DNA from 3 places in the Streptomyces sp. NPDC107454 genome. Region 3 is predicted to be linked to each of the others. Evidence: riboswitches for the same ligand, from Rfam matches in the RefSeq annotation. Region 3 holds a riboswitch; each other region holds the start of a gene.
The links. A riboswitch is a leader RNA that binds a small molecule or an ion and turns the genes downstream of it on or off. The one in region 3 is predicted to bind glycine.
Positions count from the first base shown of each region.

Region 1: it holds a riboswitch for glycine, as region 3 does, so the genes downstream of both, gcvP (aminomethyl-transferring glycine dehydrogenase) here and gcvT (glycine cleavage system aminomethyltransferase GcvT) in region 3, are expected to answer to the same signal.
Region 2: it holds a riboswitch for glycine, as region 3 does, so the genes downstream of both, gcvP (aminomethyl-transferring glycine dehydrogenase) here and gcvT (glycine cleavage system aminomethyltransferase GcvT) in region 3, are expected to answer to the same signal.

Region 1 covers NZ_JBVJPA010000036.1:16,937-21,212, forward strand. Annotated here, with positions in the region: gene ACZ69M_RS49440 (substrate-binding domain-containing protein) at 1-568, shown strand, start outside; glycine riboswitch at 1,388-1,480, shown strand; partial or broken gene gcvP (aminomethyl-transferring glycine dehydrogenase) at 1,631-4,276, shown strand, end outside.
Region 2 covers NZ_JBVJPA010000017.1:9,362-13,637, reverse strand. Annotated here, with positions in the region: gene gcvP (aminomethyl-transferring glycine dehydrogenase) at 1-2,318, opposite strand, end outside; glycine riboswitch at 2,499-2,594, opposite strand; gene ACZ69M_RS37495 (PRC-barrel domain-containing protein) at 2,709-3,080, shown strand; gene ACZ69M_RS37490 (DNA polymerase IV) at 3,172-4,276, opposite strand, start outside.
Region 3 covers NZ_JBVJPA010000011.1:63,336-67,611, reverse strand. Annotated here, with positions in the region: gene ACZ69M_RS27765 (enhanced serine sensitivity protein SseB) at 88-891, opposite strand; gene ACZ69M_RS27760 (AAA family ATPase) at 1,022-1,702, opposite strand; glycine riboswitch at 1,871-1,971, shown strand; glycine riboswitch at 1,972-2,083, shown strand; gene gcvT (glycine cleavage system aminomethyltransferase GcvT) at 2,118-3,236, shown strand; gene gcvH (glycine cleavage system protein GcvH) at 3,378-3,755, shown strand; gene glyA (serine hydroxymethyltransferase) at 3,769-4,276, shown strand, end outside.

The DNA of each region.
Region 1 (4,276 bases), on a different contig from region 3:
CTCGTTCCCGAATGTCAGCGGCATATGGTGCGGCTACGGGGAGTCGGGCTGCGTCAAGGCACTCAAGGCGGCCGGCAAGCAGATCCCCGTGAGCGGTGAGACCTCGCAGTACTTCCGCGAGCAGCTCCTCAAGGGATGGCCGGGCATCAGCATCGGATCGCCCCCCGCCCAGGGCGGCATCGGTATGAAGGTCGCACTCGCGGTCCTCCTCAACGGTCCCCACGGCATCCCGATGGACATCGAGGTCCCCTACAAGATCGTCACGGGCAAGAACGTCAAGGTCTGCGAGCAGGACACCTACACCGAGGGATGCAACGTCTTCCCGCCTGGCAAGGTGGGCGATGAGGAGACGGCCGACATCTTCAACATAATGCTGCCGGAGTCTTCCCTCAGTGCGTCTCAGACCGGCAAGCCGCTCGCGGGGAAGAAGGCCGATCCTTACACGGCCGATTACCTGCGCGACTACGAGCAGGATCCAGCACACCGCTACGTGACCCGCACGGCATGTCCGAAGGGCTGGTCCAAGGCGAAGCTCCCCGAGGGCGTGGAGGGCTGTGCCAAGAGCTGAGAAGCCATCCGCTTGCAGTCGGCGCATGGAGGCAGAGCCTCACGGTAGCTCGGGGTCGTCGAACCCGACGAGCTGTTCCGGGAGGCCCTGTTGCCACACTCCTTCGTGCTCGCGGCTCGGACATGGCGGAGGCAGAATGGCAGATCGTCCGGGTCTGGCTTCCCGTTCCGGGGTCAGGGCAGGTTGACGGGGTTTCAGGTTCGCTCGTTCGGCCAATGCCTGCTCGGCGTCCCGCTTCTCCTCGAACTCGATGGGCCGAGGAAGTCCAGCCGTTCATGGATGCGCCGGTTGCCGAAGCCGTCGATGGCCCTGAGGTGAAACCCTCCCGCATTTGAAGGTCAGGCTTCGGGAGGTTTTCACCTCAGGGTCCGCCGATGTACTCGAAGAACACCAGGTTCGCCTCGGCCCGTGGTGGCGAGGACGTTGTCGTACGAGTCCCCGGCGGAGCCGACGATCCGCCAATTGCCGCTCTCAGCAGGCAAGTTGCGAACCTTGTGGATGGGTACTGTCAGCAACCTTCCGCGTGATGAATGAGCTTGGCGGGCTCGACGTCACGGAAGGCGAGGCGTTCTCCAGACTGGACAGCACCAGGTCCGGAACGACGGTGGCCATGGGTTCCCTCGCGCCTGAGGACGGCGTGCACGCGCAGCGAGTCGTGGATCCCGCCTCGTCCACCGGCGATCGATCATCCCCCGACAATGCCGAAATCCTTGCGTGCATTGTCAGATGACTGCGGAGCATGACCGAGCTCTGCCAGTGGGGATTGACGCAACTACCGCCTGACACTACGGTCAACTGCGACAACTCAATTACGCTGCTCGAACCGAAGCGGGAGAGCCCGCGCCATTGTGCGCGGCGCCGAAGGAGCAACTCTCCACAGAATCTCTCAGGCACAACTGCCGCTTCGGCCAGGCGACTCTGGAAAGACAGGACGTTTCGTCCTGCACCCGCGGTGCAAACCGCCGAACCGGCGGTGAAGCTCTCAGGTACCGATGACAGAGCGGGGAGGTCACCTTTCCAGTGCGCCGCGTTCGCGGTGCCCCCATGAGAGAGCCTCCCATCATGATCCCACCTGGGTTTTCCGCGTCCGGAGAGTTCGCTGCCCGTCACATCGGCATCAGCGACGCCGACCGGGCCAAGATGCTGGCCGAAATCGGTTACCCGACGCTGAACAGCCTCATCGACGCCGCCGTTCCGAGTGGTATCCGAAGCACCTCCGACTTGAACCTGCCCGCCGCCGCGACCGAGGCGGAGGCCCGTGCCGAACTCCTGGCGTTGGCGGGCCAGAACACTGTGGCCGTTGCGATGATCGGCCTCGGCTATCACGCGACCGTCACCCAGCGGTGATCAGGCGCAACGTTCTGGAAGACCCTGCGTGGTACACCGCCTACACGCCGTACCAGCCGGAGATCAGCCAGGGTCGGCTCGAGGCACTGATCAACTTCCAGACCATGGTGGGTGACCTCACCGGGTTGCCGACCGCCAACGCCTCGCTGCTCGACGAGAGTACGGCGGTTGCCGAGGCCGTCACGGCCATGCGCCGGGTCGCCCGCAAGAGCTGTCCCCATGTCCTGGTCGACCGTGACACCCTGCCACAGACCCTCGACGTCCTACGAACGCGTGCCGACGCGGCCGGTATCGAGGTCGTCGAGATCGACGTCGCCGAGCCGCTGCCCGAAGACGACTTCTTCGGCGTGGTGTTGGCCTACCCCGGCTGCTCGGGCGCGGTGCGCGACCTGCGCGAGGTGACCGCAGCGGCGCAGGCGCGCGGAGCGCTGGTCACGGTGACCGCCAACCTGAAGGCCCTCACCCTGCTCGTGCCGCCAGGCGAATACGGCGCCGACATCGTTGTGGGCTCGTCCCAGGGGTTCGGTGTCCCGTTGTTCTACGGCGGGCCGCACGCCGGCTACATCGCGGTCCGTGAAGGACTCGAACGTCAATTGCCCGGCCGACTCGTGGGCGTGTCCGTGGACGATACCGGCCGGCCGGCGTACCGTCTCGCTCTGCAGGCCCGCGAGCAGCACATCCGGCGCGACAAGGCGACCTCGAACATCTGCACGGCGCAGGTGCTGCTGGCCGTGGTTGCGTCGATGTACGCCGTCTACCACGGCCCCGATGGCCTGGCCGAGATCGCTCGACGGACGCACCGGTACGCCACGCTCATCGACGCGGGTCTGCGGGCGAACGGCATCACGGTGGTGCACCGTGAGTTCTTCGACACCCTGCTGGTTCGCGTCCCCGGCCGTGCTGGGGATGTCGTCGCAGCCGCGCATGACAAGGGCCTGCGACTGCGGCTGGTCGACGGCGACCACGTCGGCGTCTCCTGCTCCGAGGTCACGACGGTGGACCATGTCCACCTGGTGCTCGACGCCTTCGGCTGCGCCGGCAGTGACCTGGACGCCTTGGCTGACGGGACGGCAACGGCGCTTCCTACGGGGCTGCTGCGTATTTCTCCCTTCCTCACCCACGTCGTCTTCCACCAGCACCGCTCCGAGACCGCGATGCTGCGCTACCTGCGCAAGCTGTCCGACCGTGACTTCGCGCTGGACCGCGGCATGATTCCGCTCGGGTCCTGCACGATGAAACTCAACGCGACCACGGAGATAGAGCCGGTCAGCTGGCCCGGATTCGCGGACCTGCACCCGTTCGCGCCCCGCACGGACGCGGCCGGGTACCTGACCCTGATCGACCAGCTGGAGACATGGCTGGCCGAGGTCACCGGTTACGCCAAGGTCTCCATCCAGCCGAACGCCGGATCGCAGGGCGAACTCGCGGGCCTGCTGGCGATCCGCGGCTACCATCAGAGCAACGGCCAGGCCGGACGTGATGTGTGCCTGATCCCGGCGAGTGCGCACGGCACCAACGCCGCCTCCGCGGTCATGGCCGGGATGCGTGTCGTCGTGGTGGCGTCGCGGCCCGACGGCACGGTCGACCTGGACGACCTCGAGGCCAAGTGCGCCCAGCACGCCGACGACCTGGCCGCGATCATGGTGACCTACCCCTCGACGCACGGCGTCTACGAGGAGAGCATCACCGGGCTGTGCGAGTTGGTGCACGAGCACGGCGGGCAGGTGTACGTCGACGGCGCCAACCTCAACGCGCTGCTCGGGATCGCCCAGCCCGGCCGGTTCGGTGGCGACGTGTCCCACCTCAACCTGCACAAGACATTCTGCATCCCACACGGCGGCGGCGGACCGGGCGTCGGCCCCGTGGCGGTGGCCGAGCACCTCGCACCGTACCTGCCCACCCATCCGCTGCACCCTGACACCGAGCGCCGCGACGGGATCGGATCGGTGAGCGTCGCACCGTTCGGCAGTGCCGGCATCCTGCCGATCCCGTGGGCCTACATCCGGATGATGGGCGCAGACGGCCTGACCGAGGCGACCCGGACAGCCGTGCTGAGTGCCAACTACGTCGCCCGCCGCCTCGCACAGCACTTCCCCGTTCTGTACGCCGGCGAGGCCGGTCTCGTCGCGCACGAGTGCATCCTCGACGTACGCCCGGCCACCGCCGCCACGGGCGTGACGGTCGACGACATCGCCAAGCGGCTGATCGACTACGGCTTCCACGCGCCGACGATGAGCTTCCCGGTTCCCGGCACGCTGATGATCGAGCCGACGGAGAGCGAGAGCCTGGAGGAGCTGGACCGCTTCTGCGAGGCGATGATCTCGATCCGTGCGGAGATCGACTTCGTGGACACCGGCACGT
Region 2 (4,276 bases), on a different contig from region 3:
AGACGGACGTACGCCCAGGAGATGGGCAGAATGCCCGCCGAGCCCCAGGGAGCGGCGGAGATCGGTCCCACGCCGGTCTCTGGGCCGGCCGCGGGCTGCAGCGGGTGGTTCGGCAGGTACGGCGCCAGGTGCGCGCGTACGCCGACCGGGCCCACGCCCGGACCGCCGCCGCCGTGCGGGATGCAGAACGTCTTGTGCAGGTTCAGGTGGGAGACGTCACCGCCGAAGTGGCCCGGCTTGGCGAGGCCCACCAGCGCGTTGAGGTTGGCGCCGTCGACGTACACCTGCCCGCCCGCCTCGTGCACCTGCGCGCAGATGTCGGCGACGTGCTCCTCGAACACACCGTGCGTCGAGGGGTAGGTGATCATCAGCACCGCGAGCTCGTCGCGGTGCTGCTCGATCTTCGCGCGCAGGTCCTCGACGTCGATCTCGCCGTCCTCGGCGGTCTTCACGACGACGACCTTCATGCCGGCCATCACGGCGCTCGCGGCGTTCGTGCCGTGCGCGGAGGACGGGATCAGGCAGACCGTGCGCTGGTCATCGCCGTTGGCCCGGTGGTAGCCGCGTACGGCCAGCAACCCGGCCAGCTCGCCCTGGGAGCCCGCGTTCGGCTGGAGCGACACCTTGTCGTACCCGGTGACCTCGGCGAGCCGCTCCTCCAGCTCCTGGATGAGGGTGAGATAGCCCTGCGCCTGCTCGGCGGGCACGAAGGGGTGCAGCTGGCCGAACTCGGGCCAGGTGACGGGCTCCATCTCGGTGGTCGCGTTGAGCTTCATGGTGCACGAGCCCAGCGGGATCATGCCGCGGTCGAGCGCGTAGTCGCGGTCGGACAGCTTGCGCAGGTAGCGCAGCATCGCGGTCTCGGAGCGGTACTGGTGGAAGACCGGGTGCGTGAGGTAGTCGTCGGTGCGCAGCAGCGCCGCGGGCAGCGTGTCCTCGGCGACGGCGTCCAGGGCCTCGATGTCACCGTCGACGCCGAACGCGGTCCAGACGGCGCCCACCTGCTTGCGGGCGGTGGTCTCGTCGCACGCGATCGACACGTGGTCGGCGTCGACGAGGTGGAGGTTGACACCTCCGTCGCGCGCGCCCGCCACGACCTCGGCGGCGCGGCCCGGCACCCGCGCGGTCAGCGTGTCGAAGTAGGCGCCGTGCACCACCTCGACCCCGCCGGCCGTCAGGCCCGCGGCGAGGATCGTGGCGTACCGGTGCGTACGCCGCGCGATGGTCCGCAGCCCCTCGGGACCGTGGTAGACGGCGTACATGCCGGCCATCACCGCGAGCAGCACCTGCGCCGTGCAGATGTTGCTGGTCGCCTTCTCGCGGCGGATGTGCTGCTCCCGCGTCTGCAGGGCGAGCCGGTACGCCTTGTGTCCGTCGGCGTCCACGGAGACACCCACCAGCCGGCCGGGCAGGCTGCGCGCGAACTTCTCACGCACCGCCATGTATCCGGCGTGCGGACCGCCGAAGCCCATCGGCACGCCGAAGCGCTGGGTCGTACCGATCGCGATGTCGGCGCCGAGCTCACCGGGCGAGGCGAGCAGCGTGAGGGCGAGCAGGTCGGCGGCGACCGTGACGACCGCGCCGAGCTCGTGCGCCTGCTCGATGACGGGCTTCAGGTCGCGTACGGCACCGGAGGCGCCCGGGTACTGGATCAGCACGCCGTTGATCTCACGCCCGGCGATCTCGGCCGGGATGCCCTCGCCCAGGTCGGCGACGACGACCTCGACGCCGGTCGGCTCCGCGCGGGTCTCGATGACGGCGACGGTCTGCGGCAGGGTGTCCGCGTCGACCAGGAAGAGGCCCTTCTTGTTCTTGCCCATGCGCCGGGACAGCGACATCGCCTCGGCGGCGGCGGTGCCCTCGTCGAGCAGCGAGGCGCCGGAGGTGGGCAGCCCGGTCAGCTCGGCGACGACGGTCTGGAAGTTCAGCAGCGCTTCGAGCCGCCCCTGGGAGATCTCCGGCTGGTACGGCGTGTACGCGGTGTACCAGGCCGGGTTCTCCATGACGTTGCGCAGGATCACCGGCGGCGTGAACGTGCCGTAGTAGCCGAGGCCGATCATCGAGTCGAGCACCTGGTTGCGGTCCGCGAGGGAGCGCAGCTCGGCCAGTACCTCGGCCTCGGTGCGCGCGCCCGGCAGCTCCAGCGCCTCGGCGTTCTTGATGACGTCCGGCACCGCGGCGGCCGTCAGCTCGTCGAGCGAGCCGTACCCGACCTGCGCGAGCATCTTGGCCCGCGCCTCGGGGTCGGGCCCGATGTGGCGCTGCTCGAAGGGGATTCCCTGTTCGAGCTCGGAGAGCGGAATGCGATGGGCGGTCATTGCGGAGGCCTCCTGGTCTGACACGACCTTCGAGGGGCACCACGGCGCGGGTACCCCGACGGCCTCCCCCTCTGTCATCTCAACCTGAGAGCTTCACCGGCCCGCCCGCTCGCTGCGACCCGGCTTTCACCGTCGGTGAGGGCGGAGGCCTTCGACACCCGCCCTGCTTTCCAGAGTGACCTCGTCCGTGCGGTACGTGTGCCTGAGAGATTCCGGGGAGGATTTGCTCCTTCGGCGCCTCCGATGATGTCTGGAGGACTCTCCCGCACGGGGTCAGCAGCCGCTTGCCAGCCTACCAGCGAGGAGAACGCACGAGCTTTCGAGTGGCCACCTTCCCGAATGTGCTCTTTTGTAGTGCTTACGGATGAGTTGCTAGCGAGTGGAGGGACCGTGCAGACCGACATCGATCCGCGCAACCTGATCGGCCGCAAGGCGCTCGACCGCAACGGCGCCAAAATCGGCACGGTCGACGAGGTCTATCTCGACGACGCGACCGGCGTCCCGGAGTGGGCCGCCATACGGACGGGCCTGTTCAGCAGGGACGCCTTCGTCCCGCTGGAGCCCAGCGAAGTCGTCGAGGGCACCCTGCGTGTCCCCTTCGACCGCGCCCTGATCAAGGACGCCCCCGACTTCGGCGTGGGCCGCCACCTCTCTCCCGAACAGGAACTCCAGCTCTACCACCACTACGGCCTGGACGTGACGCCCCCGCCCCCACCCCCGGACCGCGACTTCGGCCGCCTGGCAGGCACGGACGAGGGGTGACTTCTCGGATCGGGCCCCGCCGACGCGCCCCGCGAGGGGCGCGGGGAACTGCGCGGCCCGCCACGAACAACCCGCGACGGCCGAACCGACCTCACCCCCCACGGCGATCGCACACGGCCCCCCTCACCAACGGCAACGGATCAGCCGACTCCAACGCGACATCATCCGTACGAAACGTCCGCACGCGCCCCGGCTCGGAGTAAGGCGTCTCGAACCGCACGGTCACCCTCCCGAGCCCACTCCCCTGCACCCATCCGTGCCCGTACTCCGCATGCCGCACGTCATGCCCCGCAGGCCACCGGCGCTCGGCAGGCGGCGTCTGCTCGGCAGCCACTTCCCCCGCCCCCTCCTCGTCCGGATGCTCCAGCACCGCCGCCTCCCCCGCGGCGGACTCCGCCTCCGCTTGCGCCTGAGCCTGGGCCTGGGCGAACAGGTCCTCCTGCGTGTAGTCCGCGAGCCCCGAGACGCCGACCCCCAGCAGCCGCACGCCCCCGGTCGTGTCCACCGCCTCCAGAAGCCGCGCGGCAGCCTCCCGTACGACACCGGGGTCGTCCGTCGGCCCGCGCAGCGTCTCCGACCGGGTCAGCGTCGAGAAGTCGTACCTCCGCACCTTCAGCACGATGGTCCGCCCGGACAGCCCCGCATCCCGCAACCGCCGCACACACCGGTCGGCGAGCCGCTGGACCTCCATGCCGACCCGCATCCGGTCGTGGATGTCCACGTCGTACGTGTCCTCCACCGACACGGACTTCGTCTCCCGCTCGGCCACCACGGGCCGCTCGTCGTGCGCCAGCGCCATCGCGTACAGCGCGTGCCCGTGCGCCTTCCCCACCAGCCGCACGAGTTCGTCCTCGCCCGCTTCGGCGATCTCGTCGACCGTGGTGATCCCGGCCCGGCGCAGATGGTCCCCGGTCGCGGGCCCGACACCCGGCAGCGTCCGCACCGACATCGGCCCCAGCAGCGCGCGCTCCGTCCCAGGTTCTATGACCACGAGACCGTCGGGCTTCGCCTGCTCCGAAGCGATCTTGGCGAGCATCTTGGACGCGGCGAGCCCCACCGAACCCGTCAGCCCCGTGACGGCCCGGATGTCCGCGCGCAGCTTCGCCCCGACCAGCCGCGCGGAAGCCTCGTCCCAGGCCGCTTCCCCCGCCTCCAGATCGACGAACGCCTCGTCCAGGCTCAGCGGCTCCACCAGC
Region 3 (4,276 bases):
GGGAGGCTGCGGCTCGTTCGTGGCCGGGCGCGCCCACGCGGCGGAGCCGCACAATGGTCACAGCCTCGCGCCCCTTTCGGGGCGCTTCTACTGGGCCTGCTGGTAGAAGGGCCGCACCTGGGCTCGCATCCAGTCGGCCACCGGGTCCTGGGCGACGTCGAGGAGGACGAGGTTCACCGGCCACTTGACCGCGACGCGGGCGAGGGCGCGGGCGAGGGCGTCCATGGGGAGCGTCCGGAGGTCTCCCTCCCACACGGCGAGTTCGACCCCGACGAACATGACCGGGTCGTCGCCCTCGATGCTGGCCAGGCAGCGGCGGGCGGTCAGGACGACTCCCGTCGCCGTGAACTCGGCCGAGGCGGCGGCGAAGAAGTCCACCGGATCGTCCTGCCAGTCGGGCTCGTAGAGCTTCACCCGGCCACCGCTCGTGGGCCCGTCCAGCGGGGTGCGCCCGGTCCGGCACAGCTCGGCGACCGCGAGGGGCGGCAGCGGTACGCCGACCACCCCGTCCGGGTTGATCGCGATACCGACCTGCGGGGGCAGCCCGCGGGCGAACTCGACGGCGGGCGCGATCGTGTACGACAGATGGCCGCCGGCGACCTGGCGGAACTGCTCCTCGGAGCTGAAGACCGGCACGTACGCCTGACCCTCGATCTCCAGGGTGGGCAGGTCGAGGGATCCCGCGTGCGGTCCGCCGCCGTTGGGCAGCGGCACCCAGACGAAGCTGCGGCCGAGGACCTCGACGATGCGGCCGCCGGCCGAGGGCACTCCGAGGGACGCGGAGAGCACCTCCTCCAGCTCGTTGCCCGGCCAGCCGCCGTGCGAGTGGGGGTGCGGGCCGGGTTGCGGGTACGCCGGTACCGAGAAGTCCGGGAAGTCGGGGATGTCCATCTGTCTACCTGTCTACCGCCTGCGGTGAACCACTGTTCTGGTGTTCTGGCTGGAAAGGTTAGTGGGCCAGTACGACTTCCCGACCGCTCACGGCCCCGCTCGACTGCTCTCGGCCACTCGCGGCCGTTTCTCAGTCACCGAAGCCGATCCGCCGCAGTACGTCCGCCGCGTCCCGGTCGAGGAGCACCGCCGAGCCGCAGCCCTCCGGCAGGTCGCCCCGCTCGACGGAGCGCAGCAGCCGGGCGACCGCGCCCCGGTGACGGGCGAACGCGTACCGCGACACGCCCCGGCCGCGCTCGCGCTGGCCCTCCAGCGCCGTGCGGGGCGTGACGTCGAGCAGCAGCAGGTGGAGGGTGCCGCCGCGGCGCTGGGCCTCGCGGGCGAGCCAGCGGCGCACCCAGGCCTGCGCACCGCAGTCGTGCACGACGAGCCCGGCGCCGGAGCGCAGGGCGCGACGCAGGCCCGCGTAGTGCGCGAGGCGGACGAGGGGCCGGTAGACGGCGTACGGCAGCCGGCCGCCCGTCCGCCCGTCCCAGCGGTCCCGGGTGTCCTGGGAGTCGATGCGCGGGCCCTCGACGGCGCGGCGCATCAGGGTGGACTTGCCGCTGCCCGGCAATCCGGTGACCACGACGACATCGGCCGCCGCGAAGTGCAGACCGTGCGGAGAGTGTCCCGCGCGCTCTCTGAGGTCGCGGACCACGGCTGTCGGCAGCGCTCCGCACGTCTCCCGGGTCCTGGCCGGGGCACCGGGCTGCTCGGGCAGCGCGAGGCCCGAGGTCGTGGCGTACGCCGTGGTCCTGTTCACCGTGATCGTCCTCCCCTTGGGTCTGGAGTCCCATCCCCGTCGAGTGTAAAGAGAAGGTAATGCGCGGTGTCTCTCGTTTCCGTACGCGGACTGCCACAGGCCGGTTACAGATGCGGACTGCCATGATCGGACGGCGCGTGCGATGATGTGCCCGCCAACTGCATACCGGCCGCTTGAATCCGCGCGGGAGAGTTCCGGGAACCTTCGGGTACCCGGGCGCCGAAGGAGCAAGTCCCTCCCTTGAATCTCTCAGGCCCCGTTACCGCGCGGGCGAGGCACATCTGAAAAGCGGGCCGCTGTCCAGTGGCTCCACCCAAGGTGCAAGTCAGGACCTCCGTTCGCGGGGTCGTGATGAACCTCTCAGGTTCCGATGACAGATGGGGAGGAACGACCTCGCCGTCATGCCTTGGGAGCCCCACCGATGAGCAGTAACGCACCCCGTCTCACCGCGCTCGATGCCCTGCATCGCTCGCTCGGCGCGACGATGACCGACTTCGCGGGCTGGGACATGCCCCTGCGCTATGGCTCCGAGCGCGACGAGCACCTCGCCGTGCGCACCCGGGCCGGTCTCTTCGACCTGTCGCACATGGGCGAGATCACGGTCACCGGACCGCAGGCCGCCGCCCTGCTCAACCACGCGCTGGTCGGCAACATCGCCTCCGTCGGCGTCGGCCGCGCCCGCTACACGATGATCTGCCGGGAGGACGGCGGCATCCTGGACGACCTGATCGTCTACCGGCTGGCCGAAGACGAGTACATGGTCGTCGCGAACGCCTCCAACGCCCAGGTGGTGCTGGACGCGCTGACCGAGCGTGCCGCCGGCTTCGACGCCCTCGTGCGCGACGACCGCGACGCGTACGCGCTGATCGCCGTGCAGGGCCCCGAGTCCCCCGGCATCCTCAAGTCGCTGACCGACGCCGACCTGGACGGGCTGAAGTACTACGCGGGCCTGCCGGGCACCGTCGCGGGCGTCCCGGCGCTGATCGCCCGCACGGGCTACACGGGCGAGGACGGCTTCGAGCTCTTCGTGGCCCCGTCCGACGCCGAGAAGCTGTGGCAGGCGCTGACGGACGCGGGCGCGCCCGTCGGGCTCGTCCCCTGCGGCCTGTCCTGCCGCGACACGCTGCGCCTGGAGGCGGGCATGCCGCTGTACGGGCATGAGCTGACCACCTCGCTCACCCCCTTCGACGCGGGGCTCGGGCGGGTCGTGAAGTTCGAGAAGGAGGGGGACTTCGTGGGGCGTGCCGCGCTCCAGGAGGCCGCCTCCCGCGCCGAGGAGAACCCCCCGCGGGTCCTCGTCGGGCTGGTCGCCGAGGGCCGTCGCGTGCCGCGCGCCGGGTACCCGGTCGTCGCCGACGGCAAGGTGATCGGCGAGGTCACCTCCGGCGCGCCCTCCCCGACGCTGGGCAAGCCGATCGCGATGGCGTACGTCGACGCCGCGCACGCCGCGCCGGGCACGGCCGGGGTCGGCGTGGACGTCCGGGGCAGCCATGAGCCGTACGAGGTCGTGGCGCTGCCGTTCTACAAGCGCCAGAAGTAGCTTCGGGGCCGAGCTGCGGGGCCGAAAGGGCCCCGTCCAGCGCGCCCACGTGACGCACGCCGCTGTGTCACGTCTCGTATCCCAAGACCACTCGGTCATCCCGTTCATCCGCACTCCCCCGCGTACAGGAGAATTCAGGCCATGAGCAACCCCCAGCAGCTGCGCTACAGCAAGGAGCACGAGTGGCTGTCGGTCGCCGAGGACGGCGTCTCGACGGTCGGCATCACCGAGTTCGCGGCCAACGCGCTCGGCGATGTCGTCTACGCCCAGCTTCCGGAGGTCGGTGACACGGTGACCGCGGGCGAGACCTGCGGCGAACTGGAGTCGACCAAGTCGGTCAGCGACCTGTACGCGCCGGTCACCGGCGAGGTCGTGGAGGCCAACCAGGACGTGGTCGACGACCCGTCGCTGGTGAACTCCGCCCCCTTCGAGGGTGGCTGGCTGTTCAAGGTACGCGTCACGGACGAGCCGGCCGATCTGCTCTCCGCCGACGAGTACACCGAGTTCTCCGGCTCTTAAGGACTTCTGACTGATGTCGCTTCTGAACACGCCCCTGCACGAGCTGGACCCGGACGTCGCCGCCGCCGTCGACGCCGAGCTGCACCGCCAGCAGTCCACCCTGGAGATGATCGCCTCGGAGAACTTCGCTCCGGTCGCGGTCATGGAGGCCCAGGGCTCGGTCCTGACCAACAAGTACGCCGAGGGCTACCCGGGCCGCCGCTACTACGGCGGCTGCGAGCACGTCGACGTGGTCGAGCAGATCGCCATCGACCGCGTCAAGGCGCTCTTCGGCGCCGAGCACGCGAACGTGCAGCCCCACTCGGGCGCCCAGGCCAACGCGGCGGCGATGTTCGCGCTGCTGAAGCCGGGCGACACGATCATGGGTCTGAACCTCGCGCACGGCGGGCACCTCACCCACGGCATGAAGATCAACTTCTCCGGCAAGCTGTACAACGTGGTCGCGTACCACGTGAACGACGAGACCGGTCAGGTCGACATGGCCGAGGTCGAGCGCCTCGCCAAGGAGTCCAGGCCGCAGC